DNA from 3 places in the Chitinophaga niabensis genome. Region 1 is predicted to be linked to each of the others. Evidence: riboswitches for the same ligand, from Rfam matches in the RefSeq annotation. Region 1 holds a riboswitch; each other region holds the start of a gene.
The links. A riboswitch is a leader RNA that binds a small molecule or an ion and turns the genes downstream of it on or off. The one in region 1 is predicted to bind thiamine pyrophosphate.
Positions count from the first base shown of each region.

Region 2: it holds a riboswitch for thiamine pyrophosphate, as region 1 does, so the genes downstream of both, AAHN97_RS17900 (TonB-dependent receptor) here and thiS (sulfur carrier protein ThiS) in region 1, are expected to answer to the same signal.
Region 3: it holds a riboswitch for thiamine pyrophosphate, as region 1 does, so the genes downstream of both, AAHN97_RS16375 (serine hydrolase domain-containing protein) here and thiS (sulfur carrier protein ThiS) in region 1, are expected to answer to the same signal.

Region 1 is NZ_CP154260.1:6,132,721-6,139,909, forward strand. Features, by position in the region: gene dnaN (DNA polymerase III subunit beta) at 52-1,170, shown strand; gene AAHN97_RS24560 (sterol desaturase family protein) at 1,477-2,307, shown strand; gene AAHN97_RS24565 (hypothetical protein) at 2,344-2,604, shown strand; gene AAHN97_RS24570 (lipocalin family protein) at 2,720-3,199, opposite strand; gene AAHN97_RS24575 (SRPBCC domain-containing protein) at 3,238-3,696, opposite strand; TPP riboswitch at 3,735-3,835, shown strand; gene thiS (sulfur carrier protein ThiS) at 3,886-4,089, shown strand; gene thiC (phosphomethylpyrimidine synthase ThiC) at 4,203-6,047, shown strand; gene AAHN97_RS24590 (thiamine phosphate synthase) at 6,053-6,679, shown strand; gene AAHN97_RS24595 (hydroxymethylpyrimidine/phosphomethylpyrimidine kinase) at 6,664-7,189, shown strand, end outside.
Region 2 is NZ_CP154260.1:4,523,091-4,530,279, reverse strand. Features, by position in the region: gene AAHN97_RS17900 (TonB-dependent receptor) at 1-1,999, opposite strand, end outside; TPP riboswitch at 2,090-2,182, opposite strand; gene AAHN97_RS17895 (single-stranded DNA-binding protein) at 2,372-2,752, shown strand; tRNA gene AAHN97_RS17890 (tRNA-Met) at 2,932-3,003, shown strand; gene era (GTPase Era) at 3,184-4,056, shown strand; gene der (ribosome biogenesis GTPase Der) at 4,078-5,394, shown strand; gene AAHN97_RS17875 (hypothetical protein) at 5,477-5,692, shown strand; gene AAHN97_RS17870 (hypothetical protein) at 5,789-6,355, shown strand; gene AAHN97_RS17865 (S41 family peptidase) at 6,393-7,189, opposite strand, start outside.
Region 3 is NZ_CP154260.1:4,156,358-4,163,546, forward strand. Features, by position in the region: gene AAHN97_RS16355 (TonB-dependent receptor) at 1-878, opposite strand, end outside; gene AAHN97_RS16360 (FecR family protein) at 891-1,826, opposite strand; gene AAHN97_RS16365 (RNA polymerase sigma factor) at 1,888-2,421, opposite strand; gene AAHN97_RS16370 (class I SAM-dependent methyltransferase) at 2,451-3,542, opposite strand; gene AAHN97_RS16375 (serine hydrolase domain-containing protein) at 3,747-4,802, opposite strand; TPP riboswitch at 4,869-4,969, opposite strand; gene AAHN97_RS16380 (Hsp20/alpha crystallin family protein) at 5,172-5,612, shown strand; gene AAHN97_RS16385 (glycoside hydrolase family 43 protein) at 5,649-6,563, opposite strand; gene AAHN97_RS16390 (hypothetical protein) at 6,632-6,793, shown strand; gene fabF (beta-ketoacyl-ACP synthase II) at 6,885-7,189, opposite strand, start outside.

The DNA.
Region 1 (7,189 bases):
AACTTTCTATCTTTGTTTGCCTTACATTTGCAACAATTATTAAGTAACCTTATGAAGTTTATCGTTTCTTCTTCTACCTTATTGAAACAATTGCAACAGATCAGCGGTGTGATCAACTCTAACACGGTTTTGCCTATCCTGGAAGACTTTCTCTTCCTGATAGAAAAAAACGAGCTCACCGTAGTAGCTACCGACCTGGAAACCGTTATGAAGGTGAAGCTGGAGGTAGAAGCTAAAGAAACCGGCCGTATCTGCATTCCTGCAAAGATCCTGCTGGATTCATTGAAGAACCTGCCTGATCAGCCGTTGACCTTCAACATCGATTTGAATTCATTCGCTGTAGAGATCACGTCTGACAATGGTAAGTATAAAGTAATGGGTGAAAATCCGGAGAACTTCCCGAAAGAACCTGCTGCTGAAGATGCTACCAATTTCACGATGACGGCCTCTGCACTGATCACTGCTATCAACAAAACACTGTTTGCAGTGAGCAATGATGATCTGCGTCCGCAAATGACAGGGGTGTTCTTTGAACTGCATCCGGATAATATCACGTTCGTAGCAACAGACGCACACCGTCTTGTTAAATACATCCGTACAGACGTTAAATGCCCGCAGGCAGATACTTTCATTGTTCCAAAGAAACCTTTGAACCTCCTGAAAGCTGCTATTCCTGATAATGATACAGAGATCAAGGTATCTTACAGCGGTAATCACTTCTTCGTTTCTCATGATAACGCACAAATGATCTGCCGCCTGATCGATGCCCGTTTCCCTGATTATAAAGTGGTGATCCCGAAGGAAAACCCTTACCGCCTTACTTTGGTGAAAAGTGATTTCCAGAACGGTCTCAAACGTGTGAGCGTTTTCGCTAACAAGAGCACTAACCAGGTAGCCCTCAATATCTCCGGCAGCGAGTTACAGCTTTCTGCACAGGATGTTGACTTCTCCTTTGAAGGTAATGAGCGTATGAGTTGCCAATACAGCGGCGAGGATATGCAGATCGCTTTCAACGCTAAGTTCCTCATTGAAATGCTGAACGCAGCAGAAGGTGATGAGATCACGATCGATCTGAGCGCACCCACTAAAGCAGGTATTCTCCGCCCGGTAGAAAAGGGAGCAGAAGAAGATCTGTTGATGCTGGTAATGCCATTATTACTGAACAACTAATTCTCAAAAAATAGCTCAAAAGCCCGGTAGGAATCCTGCCGGGCTTTTTTGTACCCACCGGACACCCATTAATGAAACTTATATATTATTGAATTTATATAGGCATCCGCAAAAGAGCCAAAACCCCTCGATAGTTAACAATTTCTTATTATATAAATGATCTTACGAATGAATAGCTTGTTTTTATAATAAGAAAAATTCCGCCGAAACCCGCTACAATTGGGCAAAATGTCGTAATTTTTCTTTAGAAACGTAACTGATACCTAACCCTACTCCTCTGAAATAACCCACGTAATTCTTTATTTAATGATCGACTTTTTCGAAAATATACCCTCGTATTACCGTACGGCTATTTTGGTTGCCGGTCTCGTGATATTATGGTTGATCGAAGGGGTGATCCCAAGATTGCGCTTTAGTAATAATAAATATAAACATGCAGGTACGAATCTCTTTTTTACGCTCACAACAGCAGCGGTGAACCTGGGGTTTGCTTTCCTGATCGTAAAAGCATCGGAATGGACAAGTGCGGAGCGGTTCGGGGTATTATACCTTGTTAATTTACCAGCCTGGTTGCATGCTATACTGGCTTTGCTGCTGCTGGACTTTATAGGGGCTTACCTGGTGCACCTGGTACAACATAAGATCGCATGGATGTGGCACTTCCATAAGATCCATCATACAGATACGGCGATTGATGCCACTACCGCATTGCGGCATCATCCCATAGAAAGTGTGTTCAGGGTAGTGGCTTTATTTGTGGCCATTGTGGTAGCGGGGGTTCCTATCTGGATGGTAATGTTATATCAAACGATATCGGCTTTTATGAGCCAGTTCAATCATGCCAACATTTACCTGCCGCATTGGCTGGATAAAGGTTTGAGCTGGATCATCGTATCGCCGGACATGCATAAAGTGCATCATAGCCGTCATCAGCCGGAAACTGATTCTAACTATGCTAACATATTTTCTATCTGGGATCGCTTGTTTGGAACGTTTGTAACGGTGAAAGATACAACCAGCATAAGTTACGGACTGGATGAATACCAGGACGCCCGTTATCAGCAGATCGGGCCGTTATTAAAAACACCATGGGAAGAAGTGCCGGAGGTAAAGCAACAGACGAGTTTACAACAGTAAGGTTTTATTTGTTCACTATATATAATATCTATTACAATGCACCAACATCACCCAACGAGTCTGCCTAAGATTGCAGGCTTCGCATCTATCTTTATTGGCGTATTAGCCGCTGGTTTTGCATTCATCAGCAAATCTTCTGAAGTATCCATCTACCTTGGCGCAGCTGCTGTATTCTGCAGTTTAGTGACCATCGTGATTGCCCGTAAGAATATTGATGATCTGCAAATGGCTGTAGCAGGATTGTTCTTATCAATCGTAGCCACTGCTATTGGCGTTTGGCAAACATATAACTTATAGTATATAGCGTCTGATGCGCTGAGCAAGTTCCTCTTTCTGGGTGACGGTCTATTATAACCGTACCCGACAGAAAGAAAAACTCCAGAATCCGGATGGAGGAACTTGATTGTCCTTATTATTTCCCTTTCCTCGGGCGTTTGAATGTTTCCAGATAACCAGTAGCTGCAGTTATCGGCCAGGCCACCAACACGGTATCATTCAACGTTTTTACCAGCAGGGTATCTATGGTTGCCGTTCTGGTTGCAACTCCCTCTGAATGACTCCACAGCAGCAGCGTATCCTTTAAAAGCTTCCATTTATCGTATTTCAGTGTTTCCATATTAATGGAGCTGGCAATGCCATTCTTCTTTAACTGGAATCCCTGGAAGATACTGTCTATTCCCTGTACGGGTTGCGTCCATTTTCCAAAGATGGCGGTAGAATCTATTTGCACACTATCAATTACCGGCGCTATAATCGTGTCTTTTCCCATTTCGAGGGGATCCTCCATACTATCCACCAGGGTTATATTTTCTACCACTACCTTTTTAGGAGCGGGAGACTGGCAGGCTGTTATAAACAATAAAGAAAAGAATACTATCGTGCGGTAGTTCATGCTTGCAATTTAACTGAATCTATCTATCAAAGATAATGCTACTCTGTAAATTCCGCCAGGTTCTGCAGAGAAGCGTCCATGCCGGCCTGGTGGTCTTCGCGTGTTATACCGGACGGCACATTCTCTGCTTTCACGTCTACTTCCGTACCACTGGCCACAGCTGTAAGTGTTGTTGTGAATTTTAGCGCTCCTGCAAAAGCGGGATCATCTGATTCAAACGTTACTATTTCCACAATTTTTTTATTGGGAATGAGTTCTTCAAAACGCCCGGAGAAAACATCTTCATGTGCTGATGTTTTGCCGTATGCCTGTTCTTTATCCGCATAAATAAATGCCATTTTGTAGGTCCCGCCTTCCTGTGGATTGAACGCATAGATCCTGCAGGTCATGCCTTTCGGCGGGCGCCAGGCGGCAACAGCCTTTGGGTCGAGATGCGCCTGGTAAATGGTTTCCGGGGAAGCCATGATGATACGGGAAGCGTTGTCTGTCCTTTTCATATTTGTTCCTCCTTGTTGTATAAATTTAATTAGATTTGTGATCACTTTAGGGGTGTTCCGGTTAAAACCCGGAACTGAGATGATACCCTCAGTACCTGATGCAGTTCACACTGACGTAGGGAAAAGTATACTGAACCTTCCTCATCCTCACATCCTTAAAGTTTATTGTTTCACCTAAACTCTTTCCAAATGGAAGTGCTTGTAAACAATAAACTTTATGCGGTGCAGCCGGAAACTTCCGTTACTGCGCTCTTACAGTTTATTCAACTCTCATCGCTCAAAGGCATTGCAGTTGCCATCAACCAGGAGGTCGTCCCGAAGCCGGACTGGCCATCCAGACTATTACATCCGGCGGATAACATTACGATCATCCAGGCCACACAGGGCGGGTAATTTTTTTATGTAATCAGCTTTTTATCGTTATTCAGCATCGTTGCGTCGCACTCTTCAACAGAGGTGCTGCTCTGCGCGTATGCTCCATTCTCTTACATTTTAATCTGTTTACCATGAAAACAATTAGCCGCGGCTCATTTGCCGGATCAAAGAAAATATACGTACCGGGTACCCTGCATGATATTTCCGTAAGTATGCGGGAGATAACGTTATCGGATACACGGTTGCACGGATCTAAGCTTACTGAACAGAATGCCCCTGTAACAGTTTATGATACCAGTGGCCCTTATACAGACGATGCCATTGAGATAGACGTTCGCCGGGGGCTTCCCAGGCTGCGCCAGCAATGGATCTTAGACCGCGCAGATGTAACCCTGCTCCATGATTTTTCTTCCGAATACGGGCGGGAACGTTTGCGTTCTCCAGCCCTGGAACATCTCCGTTTTGAACATCTGCAATTGCCCCTGCGCGCCAAACCGGGTAAAAATGTTTCCCAATTGCATTATGCAAAGCAGGGTATCATCACACCGGAAATGGAATACATCGCTATTCGTGAGAATCAGCGGGCAGAGGAATTGTACCGTAAAGATCAATCCCTCTGGCATCAGCATAAAGGCAACAATTTTGGTGCCGGGATGGCGCCATCCTGGATCACGCCGGAATTTGTGCGGAAGGAAATTGCAGAAGGCCGTGCCATTATTCCTTCTAACATCAATCACCCGGAAAGTGAGCCGATGATCATTGGCCGGAATTTTCTCGTAAAGATCAATGCCAACATCGGGAACTCTGCTGTTACTTCCAGCATTGAGGAAGAAGTAGAAAAAGCAGTATGGGCCTGCCGCTGGGGTGCGGATACCATTATGGACCTCAGCACAGGCAAGAACATTCATGAAACCCGTGAGTGGATCATCCGGAATTGCCCGGTGCCGGTGGGTACTGTGCCTATTTACCAGGCATTGGAAAAAGTGAATGGTAAAGCGGAAGCCCTCACCTGGGAACTTTTCCGCGATACCTTAATTGAACAGGCGGAACAGGGGGTGGATTACTTTACCATCCATGCCGGAGTATTACTCCGTTATATTCCGCTTACGGCCAAACGCACTACAGGCATTGTTTCCCGCGGTGGTTCCATCATGGCTAAATGGTGCCTGGCACATCATAAAGAAAATTTCCTCTACACGCATTTTGAAGAGATCTGCGAGATCATGAAAGCATATGATGTGGCTTTCTCTCTCGGCGATGGTCTCCGCCCGGGTTCAATTGCAGACGCCAATGATGCTGCGCAGTTCGCAGAACTGGAAACATTGGGTGAACTCACTAAAATAGCCTGGCGCCACGATGTACAGGTAATGATAGAAGGGCCGGGGCATGTGCCCATGCATCTCATCAAAGAGAACATGGACAAACAATTGAAAGAATGCCATGAAGCACCCTTCTATACCCTCGGGCCTTTAACTACAGATATCGCTCCTGGTTATGATCACATTACTTCTGCCATCGGCGCAGCCATGATCGGATGGTTCGGAACGGCCATGCTTTGTTATGTAACGCCTAAAGAACATCTCGGCCTTCCCAACCGTGAAGATGTGAAAACAGGGGTGATCACTTATAAACTCGCGGCACATGCGGCCGACCTTGCCAAAGGGCATCCCGGCGCACAACACAGAGATAATGCATTGAGCAAAGCGCGCTTTGAGTTCCGCTGGGAAGATCAGTTCAACCTCTCCCTCGATCCCGATACGGCTCGTAGTTTTCATGATGAAACGTTGCCGGCGGATGGCGCAAAAGTGGCACACTTCTGTTCTATGTGCGGACCTCATTTCTGTTCCATGAAGATCACGCAGGAGGTGCGGGAATTCGCTGCCACAAAGGGATTGGCAGAAGATGCTGCTTTAACGGCTGGCATGGAAGCACAGGCACAGACATTTGTTGAACAAGGCGGGGAGATCTATTCATGATATGGGTGGCCACATCCCCTGAAGCCATACCGGGAGAGCTATCGCACATTAATTCCCTGCTGTATGCAGGGCTGGATGTGTTGTTACTCCGCAAACCGGGATTCTCTGCTGCACAGTATGAAGGATTGCTGCGGGGGATCGATCCTTTATTCTTTTCACAGATCATGATTGCAGGGCAACCTGCGCTGGTGGAGAAATACGGCCTGCGGGGATTACATATGAGTGAGGCATTCCGTACTTCTGTTAAGCCGGATGGTTTTGCTGGTAATGGCTACCAGCTGAGTACTTCTATTCATACAGAGCAGATCGAAACATGGTCTTTTCAGCCGGCGGAACAGCATGCTGTTTTTGTGGAAGTACAACATGTGATGCCTTCCCTTAAAATGTGGCATCACCTGATCCTTGGCCCGGTGTTCAATAGCATCTCCAAACCCGGATACACAGGGCGTTTGCAGGAGATGAAAAATATACCGGCCAACACTTTAGCCATTGGCGGTATTACGCAATATAACATCGGCCGTTTAAAACCGATGGGGTTTTGCGGTGCCGTTTTATTAGGGGCTATATGGAATGATCCATTCAATGCAGTACCTACTTATCAATCAATATACGCTGCATGGAACCGTACGTGATGAGCCTTGCCGGTCTTGATCCCACAGGGGGAGCCGGTTTGCTGGCAGACATAAAAACATTTGAAGCACACCGGTTGAATGGACTGGGTGTTTGCACAGCATTAACAGCGCAAACAGATGATGAATTCCTGGGAGTGGAGTGGATACCACCGGAAAAGATCCTTGCGCAGGCTTTGCCCTTGCTGGATAAATTTCCGGTGCGGTTCTGTAAAGTGGGCATTGTGGCACATCCGGGTATTTTGCTGGAAGTGTTACCTGCACTGCGGAATGCAAGACCGGGTATTCAATTCATTTTAGATCCTGTGCTGAAGGCTTCTGCGGGTTATGTATTCCACACGGCGGTTTTTTCACAATGGGAGCAGGTGTTGGATCATATCGCTTTGCTTACGCCCAATTATGAAGAAGCGATTGCGATGAGCGGATTGCCTTGCGGGGAAAGTGCTGCGCGGAAAATGGCTTCCAGGTGTGCTGTTCTTTTGAAAGGTGGGCACAGGCCGGATAAGCCGGGAT
Region 2 (7,189 bases), 1.6 Mb from region 1:
TAACAGGTTTCTGACCACCATTATCCCAATCATCCAGGAACTCTGTGTAATCAAATACGCGGTTGCGGCTCAAAGCAATGTTCCCGGCCAGCGTGAGCTGGGGGAATAGATTGTAATGGCCATCCAGCTCAAGCCCAAGGCGATAGCTTTTCGGGATATTGGTTCTGGCGTATGCGCCTACATCATTGATCTGGCCGGTGAGCACCAGTTGATTACGGTAGTTCATGTAATACACGTTTGCCTGCACACCACCTTTCTGGCTGCGAAGTACGTAGCCCGCTTCCAGGTTACGCAGGGTTTCGTGCTTAGGAGCTTGTAATAAACCCACTTCAAAATCATCCCTGTTAGGTTCTTTATTGCCGATGGCGTAGGAAGCATAGAGATGTTGTTTGTTGTTCAGCTGGAAAGTAAAACCTCCTTTGGGATTGAAGAAATCATACCGTTTCTTCTGGCGGATCTCCGGGTTCTTGCGGAAGCCGTTCAGTTCATAAACTACATGCCTGTACTGCACATCTGCAAATGCTTTCAGTTTTTCAGTGATGGCGTATTCACCTTTCCAGTAGAAGTTGAGATCTGTTTTAAAAGAATTCAGGTTGTACCAGCGGTAATCTTTTTCAATAGCCTGCTCTGCCCAGATGATCTTGCCGTAATGTTTACCATCATAACGGTTCCAGCCGCCACCTGCACTCCAGCTGAATTTGCCGGCATTGTGATTAACGGAGAATATACCGCCATAGAAATGATTGTCCAGCCATAGCTGACGGATCAGGTCTGTTTCGGTAACAGGTGCGCCGTTGATGATGGGTGCTGACAGGCCATAATCTGTATAGAGCTGATCCGCAAGATAATTCTCATAATAACCGCGGCCACGTGTGTAATGCAGCGCTACGTTGAAGTTCAGGTTATTGTGAATAGCGTGATTAAAGAACAGCTGATAATGATCCTGCTGGTAGTTGTCCGTTTCATTATCATAAGGAGCGCCTGGTTTTTGGGTGCCACTTGAGTTGTATGTTCTGTTAGTATCAAGATCGCCTTTTGAAATACCATTCCATGCCTGGTATGTTTTTTCCTTTCCGGAGAATACATTCAGGCGGATAGCCGTTTTTTCAGAGATGTATGCAGCGGAGGTATAGAAGGAACGTAAGTCTGATGCAGCTCTGTCAACATACCCGTTCGAAGAGATCTTTGATAAACGTGCATCTACTGTGAAATGCCCGTTAATAAGGCCGCTACCGGCTTTTACCGTGTGTTTCCAGGTATCAAAAGAGCCGTAGCTATTATCAATTTCAGCATATGCTTTATCATTGAACTGATTGGTGCTGAGGTTCAGTGAAGCTCCGAAAGCCCCGGCGCCATTGGTAGAAGTGCCTACACCACGTTGCAGCTGGATGCTGTTCACGGAAGAAGCAAAGTCCGGCATATTCACAAAGAAGGTACCCTGGGATTCTGCATCGTTCACGGGAATACCATTGATGGTAACATTGATGCGGGTAATGTCACTGCCACGTACCCTCAGCCCCGTATATCCTACACCGGCACCTGCATCCGAATTGGTTACTACGGAAGGCAGCTGGTTGAGCAGTAGTGGCAGGTCCTGCCCGAGGTTCTGTTTGGCAATATCTTCTTTACTCAGTTCTGATTTGGTGAAAGGAGCGTTCCTGCCTGCACGCAGACTGGAGATCTCCACAGGTTTTACAAAGAGGCCAGTTTCCTGTAATGCAATATTTAATTCAGTTGTTTTCTGTTGCACTTTGATGGTTTCCTGTATAGTAATGAAGCCCAGAAAGCTTGCCTGCAGCGTATAGGAACCATGCCCGGGAACAGTGATGCGGTATTGTCCTTTAGTATCTGTATGTGTACCGGAGCCGTTGTAAATAGAGATGCTGGCGCCTTCCAGCGGTTTACCGGATGTTTTATCTGTTACTACACCGGTGATAACTACCTGCGCCTGTGTAAATACAGATACGCACAGCAGCGCTAAGAGCATGAATTTTTTCATGGTAGATCCTGTTTGTTCAAATGATTCAAAATGATGCATAGCCATAGTAGCACGGTGTGCTGCAATGGTCAAACTATCGTAAACAGGTAAGGAAACGTCACTTACCTTTCCTAAACAGCATTACCTGGTCAGGTTCAACGGGTGTGATCTCAGCCTGATAGTAAGGCACCCCGAGGTGAAAAGGATAAGCTGTGCTTATCCGGTTTCTATTGCAAAGGTAGACACACAGCAGGAATTCTGCACAAATTTTTTTCAGGATGTATTTTTTCCATTATCTTCATCCCGTTAATCCAGGAACAGTACTCCCCACTTTTTTCCAGCAGAGATCATTTTGAGAAACAATTATTGTTAACCGAAACAATCATTTATCAAATGATCAAACTTCAAATCATCGGCCACCTTGGCAAAAACGCTGTGCAGAACACAGTGAACGGAAAACAAGTCCTGAATTTTAATGTTGCACACAACGAAAGGTACAGGAACGCGCAGGGCGTTCAAACAGACCGGACGGTCTGGGTAGATTGCGCCATGTGGTATCCAAATGCCGTGGGGCCTTACATGTTACAGGGTACCTATGTATTTGTGGAAGGCGTTCCTGTAGTGGACACTTATAACAACAATGCAGGAGGAGTAACTGCGGTGCTGAAATTAAGGGTTACAGACCTGAAATTACTGCCGGGTGGTCAACGGACAAATGGAAGCAGAACAGCAGAACCGGAGATAGAAAATCCGGCGGATGACCTGCCATTTTAAGCAGGGCCCCGACTGTGATCTCTTTACATATTATACTTACTCATTATTACATGTCATAAAAGACTTCCTTTGTAAGACCCGGCTGGCAAGCTTCTTCACGGATAAGGCTGAATTATTTTTCGCCAAAGGATGAAAAATATTTGGTGAGTATTAAAATTCGTTTACCTTTGCACCCACATTGCGAGGTAGAGCAGAGGTAGCTCGTCGGGCTCATAACCCGAAGGTCAGAGGTTCGAATCCTCTCCTCGCTACAAAAGAAAGTAAAGAGGAAGGCTGAAACGCCAACGGCGAAAAAGTTAAATCCTTACAAAAAAGTAAAAGAGATCACAGTCTCCAAACTTCTAAAAAGTTAAAAAGCCGAAGCAATTCGGCTTTTTTTATTTGTACTAAATTGCACCCACAGCTTAGTTCACACGTAAAAATCAGATAGTATGCATCGTGCTGGATTTGTAAACATCTTTGGTAAACCTAATGCCGGAAAAAGTACCTTGCTCAACGCATTGTTGGGTGAGAAACTGGCAATTGTAACCCCCAAGGTGCAAACCACCCGGCACAGGATCATGGCTGTAGTAACGGAACCCGGTTACCAGATCGTGTTCTCCGATACCCCCGGTATCATTGATCCCAAATACAAGATGCATGAGAAAATGATGGGCGCCGTACGTTCCGCACTGGAAGATGCAGATGTAGCCCTGCTGATGATGGAGGCAAAAGATAATGTGGAAGAATGCCTGGCGATGTTTGATTCCCTCAAGCTGAAAGCCACCTGCCTGCTGGTGATCAATAAAATGGATGTGCTGGAAAAGGCTGAACTGGATGCATTGACCGAACGCTGCAAAGTATGGGGCAAAGCCAAAGCAGTGATCACCATTTCTGCTTTGCAGAAAAAGGGCCTGGATGTACTCTTAAAACAGATCCTCGAATTCCTGCCGGAAAGCGAGGCATTTTACCCGGAAGACACGCTCACAGACCGTTCTACACGTTTCTTCGTGGGAGAGATCATCCGTGAAAAGATATTTTTACTCTTCGAAGAAGAGATACCATATCATACGGCGGTGTTGGTTACACAGTTTGAAGAAAAGACCACGCTGACCAAGATCTCCGCAGAGATCATCGTTACCCGCGAAACACAAAAGGGTATCATCCTTGGCGAAAAAGGAAAGTCTATTAAAGAAATAGGTTCCAGGGCAAGGGTGGATATAGAAAAGTTCCTGGACCGTAAAGTGTTCCTGGAATTACATGTAAAAGTGCGTCCTAAATGGCGCGACAACGATCTGTATCTGAAAGAATACGGATTGATTTAAGTACAATTTAAATAGTATAATATGCCTGGTTTTACAGTAGCAATTGTAGGCCGCCCGAACGTAGGGAAATCAACTTTATTTAACCGTTTGCTGGAGCAGCGGAAGGCTATCGTTGATGACTCAAGTGGGGTAACCCGCGACCGGCAGTACGGGATCGCTGAATGGAACGGTAAGTCCTTCAACGTGATAGATACTGGCGGTTTTGTTGCCAAAAGCGAAGATGTATTTGAACGTGAGATACGCAAACAAGTGAAGATTGCCATGGAAGAAGCCAACCTGGTGCTTTTCATGTGTGATGTTACTACAGGTATTACAGACCTGGATGCTGACGTGGCAGATCTGCTGCGCCGCTCCAATAAACCTGTTTTCCTGGCAGTAAATAAAGTAGATAATCATGAGCGCCAGCTGGAAGCATCTGAGTTCTATGGCCTCGGCTTTGAACATGTGCATTTCCTTTCTTCCATGAGCGGAAGCGGCACCGGTGAGCTACTGGATGAAATAACAGCGCTGATCAAAGAAGATGATGAACAGGCGGAAGGCCCGGACAGCGGTATTCCTAAGATTGCCATCATCGGCCAGCCGAATGTAGGTAAATCATCCCTGCTGAATGCACTCATAGGAGAGGAGCGGAATATCGTTTCAGATATTGCCGGTACCACCCGTGATACCATTCACACCAGGTATAATCTCTACCAGAAAGAATTTATCCTGATAGATACCGCCGGTATCCGCCGTAAGAATAAAGTGCATGAGGACCTGGAGTTCTATTCCGTGATCCGGGCCGTAAGGGCTTTGGATGAAGCAGATATCTGTATGCTGCTGCTGGATGCTGAAAAAGGCATCACCGCACAGGATATCAGCATCTTCAGCCTGGCTGCCCGTAAAGGGAAAGGCATCGTGATCCTGGTAAATAAATGGGACCTGGTGGAAAAACACACCAACTCCGCCCGCGATTACGAAAAGGAACTCAAAGAGCGCATAGCACCCTTTAATGATGTACCGATCGTTTTCACTTCCGTACCTGACAAACAACGGATTTTCAAAGCGATAGAAGTAGCGCTGGATGTGTATGAGAACAGGAAACGTAAGATCCAGACCTCCAAACTGAACGAGATCATGCTTAAAGCCATAGATGCGTTCAAACCACCCGTGGTAAGAGGTACACCTATCAAGATCAAATATGTAACGCAATTGCCTACGCATACCCCCGCCTTTGCTTTCTTTGCCAATTTGCCGGACGATATAAAAACGCCCTACAGGAACTACCTGGAGAACAAATTGCGCGAAAACTTTAATTTTCAGGGGGTCCCACTGAAAATTTTCTTTAGAAAGAAGTAGTTCAGTGCATATTATATAAAATTATATTTTGTATAATAAGATTTTTGCATAACTTTGCGGCGATTTAAAACACAAAATCAACATGAAAAAATTATTTGTATTAGCTATCGCTACCGGTATGTTTGTTGCTTGTAACAATGCTTCAACTTCAACTACTGATTCAACTACAACAACACCTGCTGATTCTCAAGCGCTGAACGCAGCTCCTGCTGTTGATTCTGCTGCAACTGTTGATTCTGCTGCTCTGGCTCCGGTTGATTCTGCTGCTGCTCACGCTGATAGCACCCACAAGCACTAAGCTAAGCTTACAGAAAGTATATGGTCCTCCCGGTGCAAACCGGGAGGATTTTTTTGGCATACCTCTTGTTTTATGGGAGCAAATTTTACCGTTTGCATGAAAAAGCTCCTGATTACCTTTTTACTGCTGGCTGGTTTCCAGTCTTTTACAACAGCACAGGAAACAGCCCCCGGCCACCCCGACAAAGATTTCAAGTTTCAGTTCCCGGGCACTAACCTGCATGGGCTGGCAAAACTTCCCCAGCCGCGCAGGGATAGTATGCTCCTGGCTTTTACTAAATTCGACCCCGCCCAGATCTCCTTTTCCGGTACTGGTATTTCGGAATCCCTGCAAAAACAATTCAGGTCCGTGTTACTGGACATGATGGAAGTGGTGAAGAATGTGATCAAAGAGCCGGCAACCGTGTCAGATATGGAAAAGAAAATGAATACCCTGAGCCGGAAGATGGAGGGCCTGCAGGAGGATATGGAGTACGAAATGGAACTGGTTGAATTGAAGAAAGAGTATGAGGAAGATGTAAAACAAAGAACGAAAGAATACGAGGACGGAAAATATGAAACGAAGAAAGAGAAAAAGGTAGCAAAAAGGGAACTGGACCAGGAGCTGCGGGACAGGAAACATGAATTTGAGGAAGACAGGATAAGGCTACGCAAAGAGCGATAAAAAAAAGCGGGTGCATCATTTGATACACCCGCTTTTTTTATTTCAATTTCTTTACTTCTTCCACTGCTTTTAATATCACCGGATCGTCTGTATTACTTACCATATAGAATCCCTCACTTCGCCATAACTGCCTTGCCAGCAGGGCTTTGATCCTTACCCTTATTTCCGCCTCATCCTTTGCATTCATTTTGGCGGTGCTCACCTTTGCAGCTTCAGCATGTGCCCTGAAGGCATTGATCAGGCTATTATCTACCTGGAACTGCCGGTTGAAAGTGGCGGCATCTTTGTATTGTGAAAAGGATGCTGCATTGGCCGTATAATACTCATAGATAAAATCACCGAAGATGTTACGTGTGTACAGTTCCGTTAGGAAAGCAGAGTAACGCGTAGTATCAAAAGGCAGGAATACATCCGGCATGATCCCGCCGCCTGCATACACTGTTTTACCACCCGCTGTTTCATATTTGATGGTATCAACCGGGCGGATGCTGTCGCGGTTCAGGAACTCACCATGATTAAAGCGGTTGGCGATATCTTCGTCATAAGCCTCGCGGCCGTTCTGGTAGCTCTTTTGGATACTTCTGCCGGAGGGGAGATAATAACGGGCAATGGTCAGACGTAAAGTGCCGCCATTACTGAGGTCGAAAGGTTCCTGCACCAGGCCTTTACCAAAAGTACGGCGTCCGATGATCTCTCCGCGGTCCCAGTCCTGTATAGCACCGGAGAGCACTTCACTTGCAGAGGCAGAACCTTCATCCACCAGGATGGTGAGGCCGCCTTTCTCGAACAGACCGGGTTTGCTGCATTTGTAATCCTGCCTGGGAGAGCTTTTGC
Region 3 (7,189 bases), 2.0 Mb from region 1:
GAGAAGATGCCCAGCAGATGCGAAGGATTATACAAAGGCGCACCATCCAGCAGGATCAGGTTCTGATCAGGAGTACCTCCACGCACCAGTAATGCGCTGGTGCCCTCTGCACCTTGTTTTACACCCGGTAATAATTGCAATGTTTTCAGCAGGTCCGCCTCTCCGAAAAAACGGGGCATCGCTGCGATCTGGCTGGCTGGCAGATTGATCATACTCATCTGTGATGACTCCTGGATGCGTTCTTCCCTGCTGGCACGTACCGTTACTACATCCAGCAATCTTTGATCAGGCACCAGCTTAAAATTCAAACGGGTATCCGCAGTCAGCAGGATGGTTGTATCCATGCGCTGGTAACCGATATAAGAAACCCGTAACCGGATGCTGTCTGCCGGAATGGTGATACTGAAAAAGCCATAATTATTGCTGGTGGTACCTGCCTGGTATTCCGGTACAGCCAGCGATACACCGATCAGTCTTTCTCCCGAGGCCTGATCTTCCACATATCCGCTGAGGGTACCTGGCTGCCGCGGTTTGGGCACAATCAGTATGTTACCGTTCTTCCGCATGAAAGTCATCCTGGTATCTTCCAGTATTTCTTTCAGAATAGTTTCCAGCGGCGTATCCGTATAATGGCGGGCCTTTACAGGAATATTCCGCACACGGGTGTTCTCATAGGAAAGTGCCACTTTACTTTGCTGCTCCAGCATACGCAGCGCTACATCCAATGTGGTAGCAGGGATGGTAATACTCAGGCGGGGATTGTTATCCTGCGCCTGAGTGGTTTGCCAGCTGAAAAGGAAACACAGCAGCATACTTAGGTTAAATGATCGGGACAATACGCTTCCCTTACCGGCACGCCGGTTTGTTATGCAATCCATAAAGTACATAGGTTATTGGCTTACGCCTGTAATGATAACATGATTTCCGTTAATGGTATAGTTCACGCCACTGATCTCGTGCAGCATATCCAGAATCTGCGGCAGCGTTGATGTGGGTGTAATTCTAATATTGAAACGATAAGGCGCCATTATCTTTTCATTATACCTGATCTCTGTGTCGAACTGGTCTTTGAGGATCCTGGCCAGTTCTGCAAAGGAGGCATTATCCAATGTATATTCTCCGGTCTTCCACTGAGCGAGCGTAACGGCATGCACACTATCCTGTATATGCTGATGCGTGGCAATATTATATACGATCTGCTGATCTGCTTTTAATACTGCGATATTCGCATTACTGCTGTCTGAGATCTGCACAGCACCTGATTCAACATAGACCTTTACTTCCGGCAATTCATGGAATGCTTTCACGGTAAATTCCGTACCCAGCACTTTCACATTCAGGCCGGATGCTGTACGCACCATAAAAGGCTCATTACTATTCTGTGTTACCGAGAAACCCGCTACCCCATCTACCAGTTCCACATTTCTTCCTTCATAACGAATAGTAGAGCCTGCCTGCAACCACACAATGGAATGGTCCGGCAGTTCAAACCGCATCACCCCTTTTCCTTTTGGCGCCATTACACCAATGTATTCCGGCTCCCAGGGTTTCAGCAGAAAAGTAGCCACTGCTACCACCAATACTGCGGCAGCGGCTATCTGCCAATACATCCGCCGCGTTGTTTTCCGGGGTTGGATGGTATCCATCACAGCAGCCTTCATCTCTTTCTTCCACCTTTTCTTATCTTCTTCATCCGCAAAGGCAGGGCCTTTATCGGGGAAAGCATCATACCATTCATGCAATACCGCGATCTCTTCCGGGGTACAGATACCCAGTGCATGCTTTTCCAGCAAAGATTGAATGATATGCTCTTCCGGCTTGTTCATGTGCTGTTACGTTTAATAGACAATGCTCAACCGGCGGTAGTACTATGCCGGTTTAAAAAAATTATTCCATGAAGAAATTCCCCAGCCCTTCCCGTAGTTTCTTTAGAGCCCCGGATAGTTGATTCTTAACTGTTTGTGGAGATAAAGCGCGTTTTTCCGCGATCTCGGAAATAGACAGTCCGCTTTCCCGGCTGTCCATAAATACCTCCCGCATTTTAGGGGGCAATTTTTCCACCTCCCGGTGGTAAGTGTTATGCAGGTCCTGATTGGGGATATGGGTTACCTGCGGCAACGCGGCTCCGGCCTGCTGCTCATATTTCTGGCGGGTACCCTCTGCTTTCAGGTGGTTCAGTACTTTGAAGCGTACAGCCGTACTTAAATAGCCGGCTACGGAATCTGTAATATGGATCTGGTCTTTTTTCTGCCAGCAGTAAATGAACACCTCCTGCACAATATCCTTGGCGGCATCTTTATCATACAGCCTGCGCCAGGCGGCTTCGAACAACATTTCCCAATGCCGCTCGTATAGTTCACCAAATGCCTCCAGGTCGTGCGACCGGATCTGCTGCCATAGTTCTAAGTCAGATTTTGCCATGTGGGCGTAAGCAATTGGGGGCTAAGATACTATTTCATTTTCAAACCGGTAAGTGCATAAGGCGGAGTGCCCTTTTGCTGGATCAATACCTTGAACCGCTCTCCCATTTCCAGCAATAGTTTACGGGTAATGAAGGCTTCCTTCTTTACAGCACTGACCAGGTCCATTCCCACCAGTGCAATGGTACGTAAGTATTCTTTCAGGCCCAGCGACAGGAGGAAACCGGCCTGGTTGATTAAACCACAGCATTGTAAGCCATGTTGACAACCCCACTCTTTAAGTGCGGTAAAGTTCACGTGTGCGGTAATATCCTGGTGGCCTATATTAATATAAGGCTGATCATTTATTTCATGCCTGTTATAACACATCAGCGTACCCTCTCTTCTTTTCTCTGAGTACAGATCCTGTGCAGCATAACCGTAATCAATTGTCATCACATATCCTCTCTCCAATGCCTCCGCAACAGAGCTGATCCAGTCTGCGGCTTCCAGGTTGATCTCTGTTCTGTAACCGAAGGGCAGGGATATGCCCTGTTCATCCAGGTAGTCCTGTAAAACGGCGGGAGCCGGTTTTAAGATCTCCAGGAAGTTCTTATCCTGGTAATCGATATATACTTCTTTTAATTCATCTTCCATCTTCACGCGATGTACAGAAAAGTTATCTATTAATTCGTTGGAGAGGATGCAGCCCGTAACACCATGGATCTCTTCAATTGCATCAAACCAATATACTTTATCATGAAGGTGTTTTTGTTGTTTTTCCCGCATAAGCGGACTCTTTTCAATGATACAATATTGAAGATGCTGGTATAATGAGGTATTCCCGGAAAGATAGCTCAGGATATCATGGCAAAGCATGCCACTGCCTGCCCCAAATTCCACGATCGTGAAAGGGGGTTTACCCATAACGCGCCACATCTCTTCCAGCTGCCGTGCAATCATGGCACCAAAAGCCGGGGATATATACGGGCTCGTATAATAATCACCCTGCTCTCCAAACTGCTCACCGGAACCGGTATAATATCCCAACCCTGGATAATACAGCGATGCCTCCATAAAATCGTGAAAGGAAACAGGACCTTTCTGCCGGATCTCTGCTATAATAATGTCCGCCAGTTGCATCTAACGATTTTTGTATGTTTCATATTGATGATAACTCATAACGTTTGATTTTGCAATTAGAAAGTCAAACACTATGCCCATAAAAAAAGTCTCCGGAGATTCCGGAGACTTTGAATATTTCTTTTTCCTATGTTGGTTTTACCCATATCATATTCTAAAGAAAATTCTGATAATTATACAGAAAAAACTGTGCCAGAAGAACAGCTATAAGATCTCTAAAAACACCTGTAACCGCTCATTAAAAACATCTCCCTTATTGCAGTTAGTAAAGAACACGTAACCGCTCTTTTTCTCTTTATAGAACAGGCAGCCGGATTGAAAATTACCGTTGTTGCCGCCATGCTGATAAGCGATGCCATACTTCGTTGGCCTTATGGCTAATCCTAATCCCCAGGCCACTACACCTTCATTGTAATTTTCAGGCACAGCTGTTTGCGCCTTGAACATTTCTTCATGTGTTTCATCCTTCATCAATCCTACCAGGAAATGCGCATAGCTCACTGCTTCCGTATGCAGTTTCCCGGCAGCGCCAAAGGAAGTAGAATCTTCATCTGGGAATGCCATCGGCCATCTTCTTCCTTCTACTTTACCATTCTTATGTCCTGTTACTTTATGCTGCCCCATGAAATCATTATAAGTGAACCAGGCATACTGCATTCCTAAAGGAACGGCTACTTCCTGCCGGAAAACAGCATCCAGCTTGCTTAGCGGCATCTTATTCAGATGCGCCAATACCTTGGCCAGGTAATGATATCCTTCTCCCGAATAAGTGAAAGTACCCGGCTCTTTCTTAATATACATATCTCCCCGTTTGATCTGCCGTGCAGAGTCCGCCAGGTCAAACCAACGCCAGTTGGGAAAACCTGTTGTATGGTCCAGCACCATCCTCGCAGTGATCAGTTTATAACGTTGATCATATTCCAACTCAGGAAAAGGGAGATATTGGTACAGGGGCTTATCAAGGTTCAGCAAACCCTTATCTACCATTTTCAGCGCCAGGTAGGCAAATACCGGTTTGGATAAAGAGGCTGCTTCAAAGATAGATTGATCATCCACTTTAACAGGTGTAGTTGTATTGGTTACACCCAGTGCCCTGTGATAAACGATCTTTCCCTTCCGGATCACAGCAATGGAGAGGCCCGGCATGCCGAGGGACTTCATCTGTACCTTCAGGAATTTATCAAGTTGCTTACGGGAGAAGTACTTCATTTGCCCGTAAGAGGTAGAGGAGATCAGTAACAACAGTATAAGGTATCTCATGCTATAAAGACGAATGCCTGTTTCAAAGGTTGCATGCATAAAAAAAGGCTCCGGGAATTCCGGAGCCTCTGAACGTTTCTTGTTTCCTACGCTGGTATTATCCAGATCAGGTATTAAGAGTATGATCTCAGGTCTGCATGGTGTCAGACCACCTCTTACTAAGAAACTTCTGAATACTATATATAAATAATTGTGCCAGAAAAACAGCTTTGCACAGTTTACTGAAATTCAATACAATCCAATGCTACAGCAGTTTTCACCGGAAATTATTTCCACATTCCTCTACATATTGTGCATATTATAGCATGGTTGATAAGTTTATAGGCCATGGCCTGGTTTTTCCGGTAGAAATCTAAAAAGGAGGTACATATGAAAAATCTGGAAAGAACCGACAAGGGTCTGAAAGCGTATGATCCCTGGCGCGACTTCTTTAACCTGGAAAGCTTCTTCCCTTTTGAAAACGGAAGACAGTCAAAATCTCTACCAGCTGTAAATATTTCCGAGGATGACAAACAATACAGCGTAGATGTGATAGCACCCGGATTTAAAAAAGAAGATTTCAAGATCAAGGTGGATGATGATGTATTAAGCATCAGCGCGGAAACAAAACAGGAGTCATCTGAAAACGGTAATGGCAAACAATACAGCCGGAGAGAATACAGTTACAGCTCTTTCACCCGAACTTTCAGGCTGCCGGACAATACAAAGGATGATCAGATCAGTGCCAGTTATACAGATGGCATTTTAAAACTGAGTATTCCAAAAAGCAAAGAGCAGACGAAAGCAACGAAAGAGATTGCTATTAATTAAAAAAAGAGGCGGTATCTATAATACCGCCTCTTTTATTTATGGCTTCACCACCGGCCATCCATTCGCATACACCAGCGAGCTGATACAAAATACTCTTCCTCCTCCCTTCTGCCGGTGAATAGCATGATAAGCAATATGGTTATTACCCTGCGCATCTTTAAAAACAGAATTATGCCCGGGCGCTAACCAGATACTATCCTTTTCCAGTATCACCCCATGGCTTTCAAAAGGCCCTTCCGCATGATCCGCTCTTGATACCAGCACGGCATAATTTGCATCCTTCCCGCAACAGTTATCACCGGAATAATAGAGATAATATTTCCCTGCATGATAATCCAGCCAGGCACCTTCTATCAGCCTTGTATAATTCTTTTCCTTACCCGGCCAAACAACCGGCACCGGTTTGGAACCGGGTTTAAAATCAGACCAATCATCCCTCATTTCCTGCACCCTGATCGGTTTAAAACCAGAGCCCCAGTACAGGAGTTTTTTGCCCGTTTGCGGGTCTATAAAAGCCATGGGATCTATATGTTCAAAGCCCTCTCCGCAGATCAGGGGAGACCCTTTATCTGTAAACGGCCCTTCCGGCTGCGTAGCATAAGCCACTCCTAAACATTTACCGGTTGTAGTATCTGTGGATTCCCCGGAATAGAAGAGTACATATTTCTGAATGGAGGAATCATAGAGTACATGCGGTGCCCAGAAATGTTTATCTGCCCAAACGGGTTTTACCGGAAGCGCATCCGCCGGATCACTCCAATGCTGCAGATCTTCAGAAACAGACACCTGTATGTGGCCACGGCCCTGTGTGGCATAAGCATAATATTTTCCATTGACGCGGATCACCGTGGGATCAGGAAAATCTTTATCCAGCACCGGATTGCTGAGGGTCTGGGCATTAGCTGCCAGCGTGGAACAGAGCAGCAGGGAAAGTAAGTACCTGGTATTCATGTAAATAAAGATAACAGAATATCACTGCAAAAATTTACTATATTTGTTTTGCACCAATTCTAAAAGCTATGTCATTATTAAATAACAGTAACAAGAAAGGCGGCAAAAGGGACAATAAGCAGAGTAAGACTAATCAGCCGGGGGTGAACAATGCGTCCTTTATGAAACCGGGCAAACAAGCGAACGTTGCAAAGAAACCTGTTAAAACAGGTGGTGCAAGAGGCAGCTGATAAATATTGCTTAAAGAAAAAGCCCCGATGGATCATCGGGGCTTTTTATGGGCAGTGTGTTAAAAACACAAACCATAGTTCTTTAAGACCACTAAAACTTTTTAAACACCACAATCCCGTTATGCCCCCCAAAGCCGAAAGTATTACTCATCGCCACCTTTACTTCTTTCTCTACCGCCGAACCTAACACAATCTGCAAACTCGCAGGAATAGCAGGGTCTAATTCCGTTGTATTGATCGTAGGTGGAATAACACTTTTTACAATACTCATCACACTCGCAATTGCTTCAATGGCGCCGGCTGCTCCCAGCAAATGTCCTGTCATGGATTTGGTAGCGCTGATATGCAAATGAGCCGCTGTGTCACCAAACATTTTACGGATGGCTGCAATTTCAC